DNA from 2 places in the Rothia sp. LK2492 genome. Region 2 is predicted to be linked to the other one. Evidence: predicted binding sites of a transcription regulator. Region 2 holds the regulator's gene; the other holds the start of a gene.
What was found. Region 2 encodes HspR, which represses chaperone genes until heat shock. Its sites were predicted from a motif close to AAGTTGAGTCNNNNNGACTCAACTT; they were not measured.

Region 1 (7,902 bases), on a different contig from region 2:
TGGTTAACCACCGCGATAGGCTTGTCCGCGCGGATAAAGTCGAGGGCAATTTTGTAGGAGCTCATCACGGCTAGGGACGAACCCAACACCAGTAGGGAGGACGCCTGTTCACCCAAGCGTTTTACCGCCTCTTTTCGAGCCGCTGGCACCGCTTCACCAAAATAGACTACCGCCGGTTTGAGTTTGGTGGAGCCGCAGGCAAGGCAGTGCACCATGCTGAAATCACGAATGAAACGGTCAGCCAGGTCAACGTCACCGTCCGGGTTGACTCGCAGGTCGGTGCCAATCAGGCGGGCAAGGTAACCGGGGTTGGCGGCGTCGATACGGGAGTCCAACGATTCACGGCTCTCGTGTGCACCACAGTCCAGGCACTCAATGGTGGATAAATCCCCGTGCAGGGTGAGCACATCCTTCGCTCCCGCACTAGTGTGGAGTCCGTCCACGTTCTGGGTAATGATGCCAGCCAGCTTCCCCTGCGCTTGAAGATCCGCTAACAGGTAGTGGGCGGTATTGGGGCGGGCGCGGCTCATCTGTCGCCAACCCAGAAAGGACCGTGCCCAGTAGCGCTGCCGGGCAACCTCGTCGTATTTAAATTCCTGATAGGTCATGGGCCGATGGTTTTTGAGAGAGCCCGCAGGGCCTCGGTAGTCCGGTATGCCTGAGCCGGTGGAGATACCCGCGCCGGTCAGTGCCAGGACATCGCCGGCATCTAGCAGAGCCCGGATACCAGCCGCAGCAGTAGCAGGGTCTGTGGGCTCTGCGGTTTCGCTCACCACTCGCTCAATGGAGCGCAGCGCGGCACGGTGGGTTGCGGCAATATCGGCATGAGCGCTGATGCTCTCAGCGGCACCTGCAAATCGGGTATCAATGGCCATAGGTCTATCTTACTGAGGGGTGGAATCCTGCTTACCTTCAGGCATGGCAAAGAGGTGGGTATGTTCTCGCCAACTGGCTATAAACATACCCACCTCTTTGTTGAGGTTTATGCGGCAGTAACCGTTAGACCCTCGGTGGCAACATCCGGGTTAACGTCCACCCGCACGGTGTCGCCGTCCTTGATAGCACCAGCCAAGATTCCCTTAGCCAGGCGGTCACCGATTTCTCGCTGCACCAGGCGGCGGAGCGGGCGGGCACCGTAGGCGGGGTCATAACCAGCCAGCCCCAGCCATTCAATAGCTGCCGGGGAGACATCCAAGGTCAGGCGGCGGTCTTCCAGGCGCTTGCTCAGAGCTTCGATTTGCAGCCCAACGATGGAGCTCAGCTCATCGGGTGAGAGGGGATCAAAGATGATGACCTCGTCCAGGCGGTTGAGGAACTCCGGCTTGAAGCTGGCATTCACTACTCCCATAACCGCAGAGCGGCGGGCGTCTTCGTCCAGCTCCTGATCAATCAGGAACTGGGAGCCCAGGTTGGAGGTCAGAATCAGGATGACGTTGCGGAAGTCCACGGTACGCCCCTGACCGTCGGTGAGGCGACCATCGTCCAGCACCTGCAGCAGAATGTCGAAGACCTCTGGGTGAGCCTTTTCCACCTCGTCCAGCAGGACGACGGAGTAGGGGCGGCGGCGTACAGCTTCGGTCAGCTGGCCGCCCTCTTCGTAGCCGACGTACCCGGGAGGGGCACCAACCAAGCGAGAAACAGCGTGCTTCTCTGAGTATTCGCTCATGTCGATGCGCACTAGTGCGCGTTCATCGTCGAACTGGAACTCCGCCAGCGCCTTGGCAAGCTCAGTCTTACCGACGCCCGTGGGGCCCAGGAAGAGGAAGGAGCCAATGGGACGGTCGGGGTCAGAGATACCTGCGCGGGAACGGCGCACAGCGTCCGCAACAGCGGTTACAGCCTTGGACTGACCGATGAGACGCTTACCCAGTTCGGCTTCCATGTTGAGCAGCTTCTCGGTTTCGCCGGTCAGCATGCGGCCAGCGGGGATGCCGGTCCAGGCTGAGATAACTTCTGCGATGTCATCAGCGGTGACTTCCTCAGACACCATAGCTTCAGTGTTAGCAGAGGTACTCTCTGCCTGCTGGGCGGCAACCAGCTCAGCTTCCAGGGAGGGAATCTCGCCGTAAAGAATACGGGAAGCTTCCCCCAGGTTACCTTCGCGCTGGGCTACTTCTGCTTTAGAACGCAGCTCATCGATTTGGGTTTTGAGGTCACCCACCCGGTTAAGACCAGCCTTCTCGGCTTCCCAGCGGGCGTTGAGGGCGTCCAGAGTTTCCTTCTTATCCGCTATGTCAGCGCGCAGGGCTTCGAGGCGTTCGACGGAGGCGGGGTCAGTTTCGTTAGCGAGCGCCAGTTCTTCCATCGTCAGACGGTCAACAGCACGGCGTAGCTGGTCAATTTCTTCGGGGGCCGAATCAATTTCCATGCGCAGGCGACTAGCTGCCTCGTCGATCAGGTCAATGGCCTTATCGGGTAGCTGGCGGCTAGGAATGTAACGGTTAGACAGGCTAGCTGCGGCAACTAGGGCCGAGTCAGCAATTGCAACCTTGTGGTGCGCTTCGTAGCGTTCCTTGAGGCCGCGCAGAATAGCGATGGTGTCTTCCACGCTGGGTTCGCCTACGTAGACCTGCTGGAAACGACGCTCAAGAGCAGCGTCCTTTTCGATGTTCTCGCGGTATTCATCCAGGGTGGTGGCACCAATCAGGCGCAGTTCACCGCGGGCCAGCATGGGCTTGAGCATGTTACCGGCGTCCATAGAACCTTCGGTGGCACCGGCACCAACTACGGTGTGGATTTCGTCGATGAAGGTGACGATTTGCCCTTCTGAGGCCTTGATTTCTTCAAGCACTGCTTTGAGGCGTTCTTCAAATTCACCGCGGTACTTGGCACCTGCCACCATAGCTCCCAGATCTAGGGAGATGAGGGTCTTGCCGCGCAGAGATTCGGGCACGTCCCCGGAGACCATGCGCTGGGCCAGCCCTTCTACAACGGCAGTTTTACCGACGCCGGGTTCGCCGATGAGCACGGGGTTGTTCTTGGTGCGGCGGGAGAGCACCTGGACCACGCGGCGAATTTCGCTGTCGCGACCAATGACCGGGTCTAGTTTGCCTTCGCGTGCGACGGCGGTCAAATCGGTGCCGTACTTAGTTAGGGCATCAAAGGTGCCCTCGGGGTCAGGAGTGTTCACAGTTCGCTCCCCTCTCATTTCTTTAATGGTGGTTTCTAGACGATTAGCGGTCGCGCCTTCTGCTTCGAGGGCGCGAGCGGTGTCGTCGTTTCCTGCGGCAAGGCCCAGCAGTAAGACTTCGGTGGAAATATAGGTATCACCCAGCTCTGTTGCTTTGTTTTGCGCAGCTTGAAGGGCAGTGAGCAGGGCACGGGAAGGTTGAGCCTGGGTTACGGATGAGCCGGCCGCCTTGGGCAGTTTCTTAATGAGGGTGGAGGCAGCAACCGAGATAACATCGACATCCAGTCCTGCAGCTTTGAGCACAGCTACCGCCACACCATCACGCTGATCCATGAGGGCCTTCAGCAGGTGAGCGGTGTCTAAATTAGGATTGCCCGCAGTTTGAGCATTCATATTGGCTGCCGAGAGAACTTCTTGGCTCTTGGTGGTGAATTGAGCGTTCATGTTGTCTTCTTTCTACGAGGAGGTTGATATTTAAGGTTGGTGGTGGACGCTCGCTACAACCGGTGGAACCGACCTAGCTGCATCCTTTCTATAAGTTGAGTCTACCTCACTCAACTTATTTGCGCTAGTATCGTTCAGTAATTTTTGGAGACATCTCAACCCGCGAGTATCAACTAGTAACCTCTGGCACATCTCAGTAGACTGACACGGCAGCACTCACCCCATTACCTAAAGAGGATCCATGACTCGCACAGCATATGCCATCCGCCATGTAGCATTCGAAGATCTCGGTATTTACGAGCAGCTCCTTGAAGACCGTGGTTTCACCGTTGAATACCGCGATGCTGGCATTGATTCTCTCAATATTCCTGAGGTTCAAGAGGCCGATCTCTTGATTGTTTTGGGTGCCCCAATTAGCGTGAACGACACCCAGAGCTACCCCTTCCTCTTTGAGGAGGTTGAGCTCATCAAAAACCGCCTAGCGTCGCAAAAACCCGTTTTAGGCATCTGCCTAGGTGCCCAGCAAATCGCCATGGCAGCTGGCGCCGAGATCAGCACCTCCGGCGTTCTAGAACTGGGCTACTCCCCGGTGGAACTCACCGAAGCTGGTAAGAACTCCGTGCTAGCTCCCCTTGGCAACACGCCCGTTCTGCACTGGCACGGGGATCAGTTCAGCATTCCCGCCGACAGAGAAACACTGGCAACCACCTCTGATTTTGAGAACCAAGCTTTCACTCTTGAAGACGAAGCAGGGAAGCCTTTCGCCCTAGCCCTACAGTTTCACCTAGAAGTTGACCCCCGTAAGGTTGAGCAGTGGCTCATCGCCTACACCGCCGACATCGTTGACTCGGGCCAGGATATCGCGGTCTTCAGGCGCGAAGCGTCCCAGTACGCTGAGGATTTGACAGCAGCGTCCACCCAGGTACTCAACGGTTGGCTGGACGCGGTGGGCCTCTGAGCCCTTAATCCAGGAAGTCGTACATCGACTCTTGGCGCTCCAGTTGCTCGCGCACATCATCATCGATGCCGCGGGCAGCTTCTTTAGCCTTGCGCCGGCTGGCAAGGGTCAGCAACAGCACAGCTATGGCGAAAGCAAAAGTCAGGATGCCGGCGGTATTACCGAACCCCGCAGAAAGACCCACGACATCGTGCCCCAAAAGAGCGGAGGCGGCTTAGACCGTCACACCATCGACACGGTCAGGCACGAGTAACCCAAAGACAGCGGCAAGTAGCCAGCCAACTACCTGCACCAGTGCGGTGACCAGCGGCAGACCTGCGGATACCCCTGCTCGCTGCAGCTTTACCTCCTGCCAGGCATAGTAGGTAGCCAGCAGATAAAGAGCAGCTAAGGCTGGTCCGAAGCTGATAGCAAAGACTGGTACCAGAGACCCACCTGCACCAAAAAGTGATCTACCTGCGGTAATCCACAGAGCAGCCAGCACCCCCAGGGGCCCCATCAGGTAGAGACTAATCCGGGTCAACGCACACCCCTGCCGGCGTAGAGTAGAGCTGCCAGGGGTTACAGTGCCATTTTCAGAAAAATTTTGCGGTAAGCTCACTCCCCCATCTTATGCACGCGCCCGCTCCCTGACCGGTAGGGTGGAAGGTATGAGCAGACTTGAAGCGATTTTCTTTGACCATGACGGAACCCTAGTTGATACCGAGCCCCTGTGGGCTGAGGCCAAAACGGCCCTCGCAGCAGACTACGGTAAGACCTGGACCGAAGAAGATTCGCTGGCATGCCTGGGGCGCCCCGCCACGGTAACTTTTGAACGAATGCATGCCCTCGGCATTGACGCTCCGGCAGACGAACTCTATGCAAGCCTTAAAGAGAAAATGGGTGTTTTGCTGTCTGAAGCAACCATTACTCTGCTTGAAGGCATCCCAGAACTCTTGGACGAAGTTGCGGCAGCTGGTGTACCTGCCGGGATCGTTACCAACGCCACCACCGCCGTCGCCCAGCGCACAGCAAACTTAGGGCCTGAAGGACTGTTTTCTACCATTGTGAGCGATGAGCACGTCACCCAGGCCAAGCCCAACCCCGAGCCCTACCTGCTGGCTGCCAAAAATTTGGGCGTTGACCCCGCTAACTGCGTAGCGATTGAGGACTCAGATTCAGGGACTCAGAGTGCAGTGGATGCAGGCATGAAGGTAGTTGTGGTGCCGGGTCTCCTCTCTGTACCCAAGAACCTTGGTCACGCTCGTATGGAGCACTCGGAGCTCTCTCTGGCTAAGATTCGCGCGCTGGTTGACGAAGACTAAACCTCTCATCCGAATAAAAAATCAGCCTCTTCCCGCGCGGGAAGAGGCTGATTTTTTACCATGTTACGTGCGTAGTGAGCCAAGAACTTACTTGACGTTGCCCTGGCCGTCATCGAGGTGTGAGCGGATGAACCACTGGAATTTTTCGAGCTCAGCGGTCTGACCAATCAGCAAGTCTTCGGTGATGGGGTCAACATCTCCCACCTTAGCGATGGCTGCACGATGGTCTTCAATGACACCATTGTAGACTTCATCGAGGGCGGATAGGTGAGCCTGGGCGTCAGCGCGGTCGACGCTGTAATCTTCCCAGGTACGCTTAGCTACCAGGTCTCCGGGCAGGCCATTGGGCGAGACGCCCATGGTTGCCATACGCTCAGCAAGCTCATCGACAAAGCCACGCACCAAATCAACCTGGGGGTCTAGCATTTCGTGCACACTAATGAAGGTGGGGCCCACAACATTCCAGTGGGCGTGCTTGAGGGTCAAATGCAAATCATTGAGGGCATGCAGGCGAAGCTGCAAAGCCTCGGCAACGTGGTGGCCGGACTCTTCGGTCAAACCGGGAACAGTGAATGATGCGTGCTTAGTCATCCCAACACCTTTCTACGAGGGAGACGGGCGGGAGCTCCCTACTGGGCCGCCCTTTGCTCACTACTGTACCGCCGACAATCCGCCACCGCAAGGTTATTATGAAAATATCATAATAAGAAGACCATCGGTACGAGCAGACCAAGATATTTTGGCGGCACCACCTATAACAATTACGGTTCTACGTCCTAGGCTCCCTGCGCTTTGTTCTTGATATAAAGACCAGAGCTATTGCAAGACGCCGGTGCTCACACAAAGTGTGAGCACCGGCGTCTTACTGACAAGAATTTCGGGCTTACTTGCTAGCGAAGATTTCGCGCATCAGAGCAGCAGCTTCTGAAGGGGTCTTACCAACCTTCACGCCAGCTGCTTCCAGTGCTTCTTTCTTAGCCTGAGCTGTACCTGATGAGCCGGAGACGATAGCGCCTGCGTGGCCCATGGTCTTGCCCTCAGGAGCGGTGAAGCCAGCAACGTAGCCAACAACGGGCTTGGTGACGTTTGCCTTAATGAAGTCAGCAGCACGCTCTTCAGCGTCACCACCAATTTCACCGATCATGACGATAGCTTCGGTCTCGGGGTCAGCTTCGAAAGCTTCAAGAGCATCGATGTGGGTGGTACCGATGATGGGGTCACCACCAATACCGATAGCGGTGGTGAAGCCGATATCGCGTAGTTCGAACATCATCTGATAAGTCAGGGTACCTGACTTGGACACCAGCCCGATCTTGCCCTTGCCCGTGATATTGGCGGGTGTAATACCAACCAGTGACTCACCGGGTGTGATGATACCGGGGCAGTTGGGGCCGATGATACGGGTGACGGGCTTACCGTCAGCATCCACCTTGCTCTTGGCGTAGGCCCAGAACTCGGCGGTGTCACCCACGGGAATGCCCTCGGTGATCACAACGACCAGGGGAACCTCAGCGTCAATCGCTTCGATCACGGCGTCTTTGGTGAATGCCGGGGGCACGAAAACGATGGAGACATCAGCGCCAGTTTCCTCTACAGCTTCAGCTACGGTGCCGTAGACGTTGAGCTCAACATCCTGCCCGTTAGCATCTTTGTGAGCGACGGTGGTGCCGGCCTTGCGAGCGTTGACGCCGCCTACAATCTGGGTGCCAGCTGCGAGCATGCGAGCGGTATGCTTGGTGCCTTCGCCGCCGGTGATGCCCTGAACGATGACCTTGGAGTCTTTGTTCAAAAAGATAGACATATCTATAAACCTTCTAAAAAATCTAAGCGGAGAATTTAAGCGTTAGCGAGTTCGGCGGCCTTATCAGCACCCGAGTCCATGGTCTCAGCCAGGTGGACCAGCGGGTGAGCAGCCTCGCGCAGAATAGCGCGACCCTCATCTACGTTGTTGCCGTCCAGACGTACAACCAGGGGCTTGGTTGCCTTATCGCCCAGGATCTCTAGTGCCTTGACGATGCCATTAGCTACAGCGTCGCAGGAGGTGATGCCTCCGAAGACATTCACGA
Region 2 (7,902 bases):
GGGCACTTCGGGCATGTCTCTGAAACTGTTGGTTGATTCAGCTACTGATGAAATACTGGCCGCCCCATCATCGTTCATTGTCGGGTTGGTTTGCGCGGTTATTTAGCCGCGCGCATTTTGAACCAGTGTGGATATCAAGTGCGAAATCTTGATGGAGAGCGGAAAACCTAGAATTACGCCCAACAGCAATTATTAGTTTCTATTGAGCTGCGCAAAAAAGTTGAGCGTATTTCACTCAAGTCTGTTGACAGAGTTGCTCAAAGGGTGCAAACTGTTAAACAAGACATCTGAGTTGAGTGAAAGGCGCTCAACTTCGAAGATGTCACGAATGTAAATATCAAACCAATACAAGGAGTAAATCTCATGGCACGTGCAGTAGGCATTGACCTCGGTACCACCAACTCAGTTGTAGCAGTCCTCGAAGGCGGCGAGCCCACCGTTATCGCTAACTCCGAAGGCGCCCGCACCACCCCCTCCGTCGTAGCATTCAGCAAGGACGGCGAGGTTCTAGTAGGCGAGGTAGCAAAGCGTCAGGCAGTCACCAACGTTGACCGCACCATCGCGTCCGTCAAGCGTCACATGGGCACCAGCTGGTCCAAGGACATCGACGGTAAGGCGTACACCGCTCAGGAAATCTCAGCTCGTATCCTCATGAAGCTCAAGGGTGACGCTGAAGCCTACCTGAACGACACCGTCACCGACGCTGTGATCACCGTTCCCGCATACTTCAACGACGCTGAGCGTCAGGCAACCAAGGAAGCCGGCGAAATCGCAGGTCTCAATGTCCTGCGTATCGTCAACGAGCCCACCGCAGCAGCTCTGGCTTACGGCCTGGATAAGGGCAATGAAGACGAACTGATTCTAGTCTTCGACCTCGGCGGCGGCACCTTCGACGTTTCCCTGCTCGAAGTGGGTAAGGATGAAGACGGCTTCTCCACCATCCAGGTTCGTGCAACCTCCGGTGACAACCGTCTGGGCGGCGACGACTGGGATCAGCGCATCGTTGACTTCCTGCTGGAGCAGGTCAAGTCCAAGACCGGTGCTGACCTGTCCAAGGACAAGATTGCTCTGCAGCGTCTGCGCGAAGCAGCTGAGCAGGCTAAGAAGGAACTGTCCTCAGCCACCTCAACCAGCATCTCCCTGCAGTACCTCTCCGTTACCGCAGAGGGCCCTATCCATCTGGATGAGAAGCTGACCCGTGCTAAGTTCCAGGACATGACCTCAGATCTGATGGAGCGCACCAAGAAGCCCTTCAAGGACGTTATCTCAGAAGCCGGCGTATCCGTCTCAGAAATCGCTCACATCGTTCTGGTCGGTGGCTCAACCCGTATGCCCGCTGTCACCGAGGTCGTCAAGGAGCTCTCTGGTGGCCGCGAACCCAACAAGGGCGTCAACCCCGATGAGGTCGTCGCTATGGGTGCAGCTCTGCAGGCAGGTGTCCTGAAGGGTGAGCGCAAGGATGTTCTGCTGATCGACGTTACCCCCCTCTCCCTCGGTATCGAGACCAAGGGCGGCGTCATGACCAAGCTGATTGAGCGCAACACCGCGATCCCCACCAAGCGTAGCGAAACCTTCACTACCGCTGAAGACAACCAGCCTTCAGTGTCTATCCAGGTCTTCCAGGGTGAGCGTGAGTTTACCCGCGACAACAAGTACCTGGGCACCTTCGAGCTGACCGGCATCGCCCCCGCACCCCGCGGTATGCCCCAAATTGAGGTCACCTTCGACATCGACGCCAACGGTATCGTGCACGTATCCGCAAAGGACAAGGGCACCGGCACCGAGCAGTCCATGACCATCACCGGTGGCTCATCACTCTCCAAGGAAGACATTGATCGTATGGTCAAGGACGCCGAAGCACACGCTGAGCAGGACAAGGCACGCCGCGAGGCAGCCGAGACCCGCAATGCAGCTGAGAACTCCGCTTACTCCATCGAGAAGCTCATCAAGGAAAACGATGAGAAGCTATCCGAGGGTGTCAAGACTGAGGTTCAGGCTGACGTGGACGCCGTCAAGGCAGCCCTTGAAGGCGAAGACGATGACGCTGTCACGGCAGCATTCGAGAAGCTGCAGGCTTCACAGACCAAGCTGGGCGAAGCACTCTACGCCCAGGCACAGGCTGACGCAGCTAACGCTGACGCCGGTGCGCCCAAGGCTGATGAAGACGATGTAGTAGACGCCGAAGTTATCGACGAAGACGAAAAGAAGTAACTATGTCTGAGAACACCAACGAGCCCCAGGGCCAAGAAGCCGATTCGCTGGAGGAGGCCTTCAGCGCCCCCCCCGCTGACGGTCACCCTGAAGCGACCGAGGGTGTCACCGACGAGGCCGCTGCGCCGGGTGAAACCGGTGCAGCCGCTGAGGCGGGCGAGACTGCAGAAACTTCTGTAGATGCTGCCCTGGCAGCTGAACGTCTCGAAGACCTCCGCCGCCTTCAGGCTGAGTTCACCAACTACAAGAACCGCACCGCCAAGGAAAAAGAGCAGCTGCGCGACTACGTGATTGGCGATGTTATCGCCTCTTTGCTGCCCGTCTTTGACGACATTGACGCGGCTCGCACCCACGGCGACCTGGAAGACGGCCCCTTCTCCGCAATCGCCAAGAAGCTGGATGAAACCCTCACCAAGCAGGGCCTAGTCCGCTTCGGCGAAGTCGGCGACGCCTTCGATCCCCAGGTGCACGAGGCAGTGCTACAGCAGCCCACCGGCGAGGTGGAACCCGACCATGTATCCATGGTTCTGCGCTACGGCTACAAGGTCAACGACCGCGTCGTCCGCACCGCGCAGGTAGCGGTAGCAGTCGCTGAATAAAGCAGACTAAAACCACGGTGGGCGGGCACATCATGTGCCCGCCCACAGCCCTAATTGGGCACCAAAAAACTTTTTCTAAACGATCACCGTCTACCCGAAAGGAGACGCACATGGCTAGTGAAAATTGGCTGAACACAGATTTTTATAAGGTACTGGGCGTCTCTGAAACCGCCTCAGATGCAGACATCAAAAAGGCCTACCGCAAGCTAGCGCGTAAGTACCACCCCGACCAGAACCCCGGTGACGCTGCGGCTGAAAAGAAGTTCAAAGAGATCTCAGAAGCCAACGACGTGCTCTCGGATAAGAAGCAGCGCGAAGAATATGACCAGGTGCGTAAATACGGGGCTGCCGGTTTTGGCGGTGGCTTCCCGGGCGGTGCCGATGGGTTCCCCGGGGGAGGTTTCCCCGGTGGGGCAGGTAACTTTAGCTACAGTACCGGTGGTGGCTCCCAGGGCATCAATATAGAGGACCTGTTGGGCGGAATGTTTGGCGGCGGTATGGGCGGTGGCTCATCCCGCGGCGGCTTCCCCGGTGGTATGGGTGGAGGTTTCCCCGGCGGTTCCGGTGCCTTCCAGCAGTCCGCGCCTAAGGGTGAAGACGCCACCACCAGTGCACGCATCAGCCTCAAGCAGGCCTACGAGGGCGCTGAAGTTAGCGTTTTCCGTCCCGGCGGTTCCCAGACCACAGCCCGTCTGCCTCAGGGCGTCAAGGACGGTCAAAAGGTGCGTTTGCGCGGCAAGGGGCACGCCGGTCACGGCGGCGCTGGCGACCTGCTGGTGACCGTGCGTGTGGACCCGCACCCTATTTTTGAGCGCGAGGGCGATAACGTGCTGGTGCGTGTTCCCGTCACCCTGGAAGAAGCTGTTAATGGCACCATTCTTGAGGTGCCCACCTTAGACGGTAAGAGCGTGAGGCTTCGCCTCCCCGCAGGTTCACCCTCCGGCCGTAAGATGCGAGCCAAGGGCCGCGGCTTCGTGACCAAGAAGGGAACCGGGGATATGCTGGTGATACCCGAGGTGCAGGTACCCACCGACCTGACGGACGAGGCGCAGGCAGCTCTATCCCGTTTCATGGAGCTGGCACCCCAAGGTAACCCGCGCGAAGAACTCTTCAAGAAAGCCGGTGTGTAACCATGGCCTTTGAATCAGACAGACCGGTCTTCGTCATCTCGGTGGCGGCCGAGCTGGCAGGTATGCACCCGCAGACCCTGCGCCAGTACGACCGCCTGGGCCTGGTTCAACCCTCCCGTGCCCCGGGTAAGGCCCGCCGCTACTCTGAGCGGGATGTGCAGAAGCTCCAAGAAATCCAGGATCTCTCACAGTCTGGTGTGTCTCTAGAAGGCATCAAACGGGTCATGGAACTGGAGCGCCAGGTAGAAGCTCTTAAGGCTCGCAATGCTGAGCTTCTACGAGAGAACGAGGCCCTGTTGCACCGCTTGCATGACGGATCACGCGTTTTTGCTGCCGGGGTGTCGGGCGATATCGTGCACCTGGCACGTGGTCAGCGTCTTGTTGCCCGGCCGCGCTCCCAAGCTGTGGTGCTCTACGGCCCTAAGACCGGTAAATAATTAAAAGCTCCTTTCAGGCGGTTATTGACTCCCTGAAAGGGGCTTTTGTTGTTCTGGGCCATTGCATCACCTAATGGCCTGAAATGCGCGTTGTGCTGGCTTGTATTGTCTCTTGTGCCTTTCTCCGCACCGTGAGATACTTTCTTTGTAAAATATTTTATCATCGGATGAAAGGTGAAAATCGTGACCTCAGACCTCACTGCTGACGACATCACTACGTCAACAAGCCTCCGCGATCGCCTACCCTCGGTTACCGACATGGACGTCCAGTTCGGTCTGGATACCTTCGGCGACTCTACCCAAGATCTAGAGGGCAAGTCGCTACATCAGGCGCAGGTAATCCGCAACGTCGTGGAACAGGCAAAGCTGGCTGACCGCGTGGGTATTGACTTCTTCGGTGTTGGTGAGCATCACCGCCCTGACTATGCCGTGTCAGCCCCCGACGCCGTCCTAGCAGGCATTTCCACTGCAACCGAGCGCATCCACCTGGGTTCAGCTGTGACCGTACTCAGTTCCGATGACCCCATTCGCGTCTACCAGCGCTTCGCTACCATCGACGCCATGAGCAAAGGCCGCGCTGAAGTGGTTCTGGGGCGCGGCTCCTTCACCGAGTCCTTCCCGCTCTTTGGCTACAGGATGGAGGACTATAACCAGGTCTTTGCTGAGAAACTCGAACTCTTCTCGCGCGTTGTCACCGAGCAACCCGTCAACTGGAACCCCGGAAACCGCACCCCGCTGGTCAACCAGGAAATCTACCCCAAGACTGAAAACGGCCTTGCACAGTGGATCGCTGTGGGCGGCAGCCCCGAGTCCGTGGCGCGAGCAGCCCAGTACAAGATGCCACTGATGCTTGCCATCATCGGAGGCCCTGCAGAGCGCTTCAAGCCTTTCGTGGACCTCTACCACCGGGCCAACGCGCAACTGGGCAACACCGATCTGCCTATTGCCGTCCACTCACCCGGTCACATTGCAGATACAGATGAAGAAGCTAAGGCGCAACTGCGCCAGCACTGGATCACCAACCGCAACAAGATTGGCGCCGAACGCGGCTGGGGCCCCGCTAGCGCCGCCGAGTTCGACCACGAAATTACTCACGGCTCCCTCTATGTCGGGTCACCCGAGACGGTAGCGCAGAAGATTGCCGCTACCGTCAAGGCCCTGGGTATTCAGCGTTTTGACCTCAAATACTCTAATGGCCCCCTGCCCCACGAGTACTCCATGCGCTCTATTGAGCTCTACGGCACGCAGGTGATTCCTCGCGTGCGTGAGTTGCTGGCTGAGGGCTAAAGTGCGCCGGTTGAAAGATTGAAAGTGTAGCGAGAGCCGGGTTCATCCCGGCTCTCCTTCGTTGAATAATCGCTACTCGTTCAGAAATATGCTGCATTAAAGTCAGGGGCAAACGCCCCGCTTCATTCTCATCGGGTGTAGAGCGATCAACTGAGAAGTAAGACGGTGGCATACCTCAAATCTCAAACGGTGAAAGATGGTTTGCTGATGAGTTCCCTCTTGATGAAGAAGATGCCGCCGAGTCAGTAGGGTGATGGCTTGGGACGACAATGGCCCCTGCTAGCTGTGCTGGTCAGTACCGCTGGCAGGGGCCATTTGAACAAATCTTCTAATTGCGAATGTAGGTCAGGTCGTGGGCACGACGCCCTGCTTCGCTTGCCTTGCGCTCAAAGCTGGTCAGGGTGCGCCCTTCCCAACGCGGTGCCCAACCGCCAATGGGGTCTTCTTCGGTGATGCCTTCACCCGCGTGAGCGTTGGTGAAGTCGGGGTGAGCATCCAGAACTTCGCGCATCACCAGAGCGTATTCTTCCCAGTCGGTAGCCAGGCGCCAGATTCCTCGGGGTTTGAGAACTCGGGCAATCTTATCTGCAAAGCCGGGGGAGACCAGGCGACGCTTGTGGTGGCGTGCCTTGTGCCAAGGGTCCGGGAAAAATACCCACACCTCATCCACTGAGTTCTCGGGTAGCAGGTGATCTAGCAGCTCGGGGGCGTTTGCCTGGGCAACCCGCACATTTTCCACCCCTGCCTGACTCATCTTCAGCAGCAGGTCAGCGATACCCGGGTTGTAGACCTCAACCGCCAGGAAATCATTCTCGGGCACCTGCGCAGCACGGTGCACAACAGCCTCACCCAGACCAGAACCAATTTCAAGCACTAGAGGAGCGGTCCGACCGTAGAGTTTTTCCTGGTCAAAAACAGCGCCCTCGGCTACCGAGGTATCACCGATAGCGCGAGGTAAATCCAGCACGTGGCTGGGGGCGTAAGCGTCCCAGGCCTTCTGACGGCGGGCGGTCAGGCGATCACCGCGGCGCACAAAAGAGTAAGGCTGGCGATGAAAAATCTCGGGTGCCGGTGCGTAGATGTCCTTGCCGGCGGCTGCGCGCTGCGCCTTATCTTCTAAATCTGCCTTCTGCTTGTTGGTTTCCATGACTCTCCCTGAGGTCTCGTGTGCCGGCAGTAACCGGTGCGATGGGCAGGGGCACGGAAAACCTAAGTGCACACCTGCGCCCCGGGTGGGGCAGCTACCAGTTTACCGGGGAAAGTGCGCATGCACGTTGGCGTCGATTCTAAGGTTTACTGGCCCTGGGGTCAGTGGGAGTGCCGAAGGTGGGTTTAGCCTGCTGGATGATGGGCAGTGAACCGGTCTGCAGGGGTATAGAACCGGTCTGTACGTTAGTGAGGTTTACATCGTAGACCGGTGCCGCCTCAGCCGTTGCCGTATGCTCCTCAATCATTTTTTCGGTAATCACTTTGAGGCTGGTGGTGTCCGGGTGTTCAAGCTCGGGGTTCTTCTGGGACAGGTCCACCTGATGGTCAATCTGGGCGTCCAAACCGCCGGGCAGCCCGTACATAAAGCCGTCAATGGTATCCACGGTTGCCTCAAAATTGGGGTCGTGGGTCAGGTATTTCTTAGTCTCCCGTGCTACTAAGCCTGAGAGCAAGAGTAGGCCAATCAGGTTAGGTAGAGCCATCAGACCGTTCATCAGGTCTGAGAAAGTAAAAACAATAGTTAGGGGTGCAATGGCTCCCACACCGCACATAACAGCGAAGGCCAAACGGTAGCCAGTGATGGCACGACGCCCACCACCCAGAGATTCTAGGGCACGCTCGCCGTAGTAGGACCAGCCCAGCACGGTGGAATAACCGAGGAGAACCAGGCAGAAAGCCACGATGTAGCCGCCCCAGGCACCGGGTAATCCGGTAGCGAAGGCTAGGGAGGTCATGGTTGCGGGGTCATCGCCCGTCCAGGTGCCGGTGGTGAGGATGACGAAGCCGGTCATAGAAATGACGATGATGGTGTCCACGAAGGTCTGGGTCATGGACGCTAGCCCCTGGCGCACCGGGTGAGAAGTAGCTGCTACTGCGGCAGGAATGGACGCGGTGCCCATCCCCGATTCATTAGAAAAGAGTGAGCGCTGGGCGCCAATTTGCATGGCAATGAGGAAGCCAGCACCCACTGCGCCGCCGGCGGCACCTTCACCGGTGAAGGCACCTCGCAAAATCATGCCAAAAACTTCG

Region 1: the regulator HspR is predicted to act here: its motif matches at 3,667-3,691, upstream of clpB (ATP-dependent chaperone ClpB).

Annotation. Positions count from the first base shown of each region.
Region 1 covers NZ_JAYWLX010000001.1:255,446-263,347, forward strand. The annotation lists gene VVR27_RS01175 (Sir2 family NAD-dependent protein deacetylase) at 1-875, opposite strand, end outside; gene clpB (ATP-dependent chaperone ClpB) at 983-3,574, opposite strand; gene VVR27_RS01185 (glutamine amidotransferase) at 3,816-4,532, shown strand; gene VVR27_RS01190 (hypothetical protein) at 4,537-4,716, opposite strand; gene VVR27_RS01195 (hypothetical protein) at 4,747-5,055, opposite strand; gene VVR27_RS01200 (HAD family hydrolase) at 5,183-5,836, shown strand; gene VVR27_RS01205 (Dps family protein) at 5,924-6,427, opposite strand; gene sucD (succinate--CoA ligase subunit alpha) at 6,720-7,637, opposite strand; gene sucC (ADP-forming succinate--CoA ligase subunit beta) at 7,673-7,902, opposite strand, start outside.
Region 2 covers NZ_JAYWLX010000002.1:56,484-64,385, forward strand. The annotation lists gene VVR27_RS02455 (hypothetical protein) at 1-23, shown strand, start outside; gene dnaK (molecular chaperone DnaK) at 364-2,211, shown strand; gene VVR27_RS02465 (nucleotide exchange factor GrpE) at 2,214-2,810, shown strand; gene VVR27_RS02470 (DnaJ C-terminal domain-containing protein) at 2,921-3,940, shown strand; gene VVR27_RS02475 (heat shock protein transcriptional repressor HspR) at 3,943-4,377, shown strand; gene VVR27_RS02480 (LLM class flavin-dependent oxidoreductase) at 4,636-5,664, shown strand; gene trmB (tRNA (guanosine(46)-N7)-methyltransferase TrmB) at 5,993-6,811, opposite strand; gene VVR27_RS02490 (alanine/glycine:cation symporter family protein) at 6,951-7,902, opposite strand, start outside.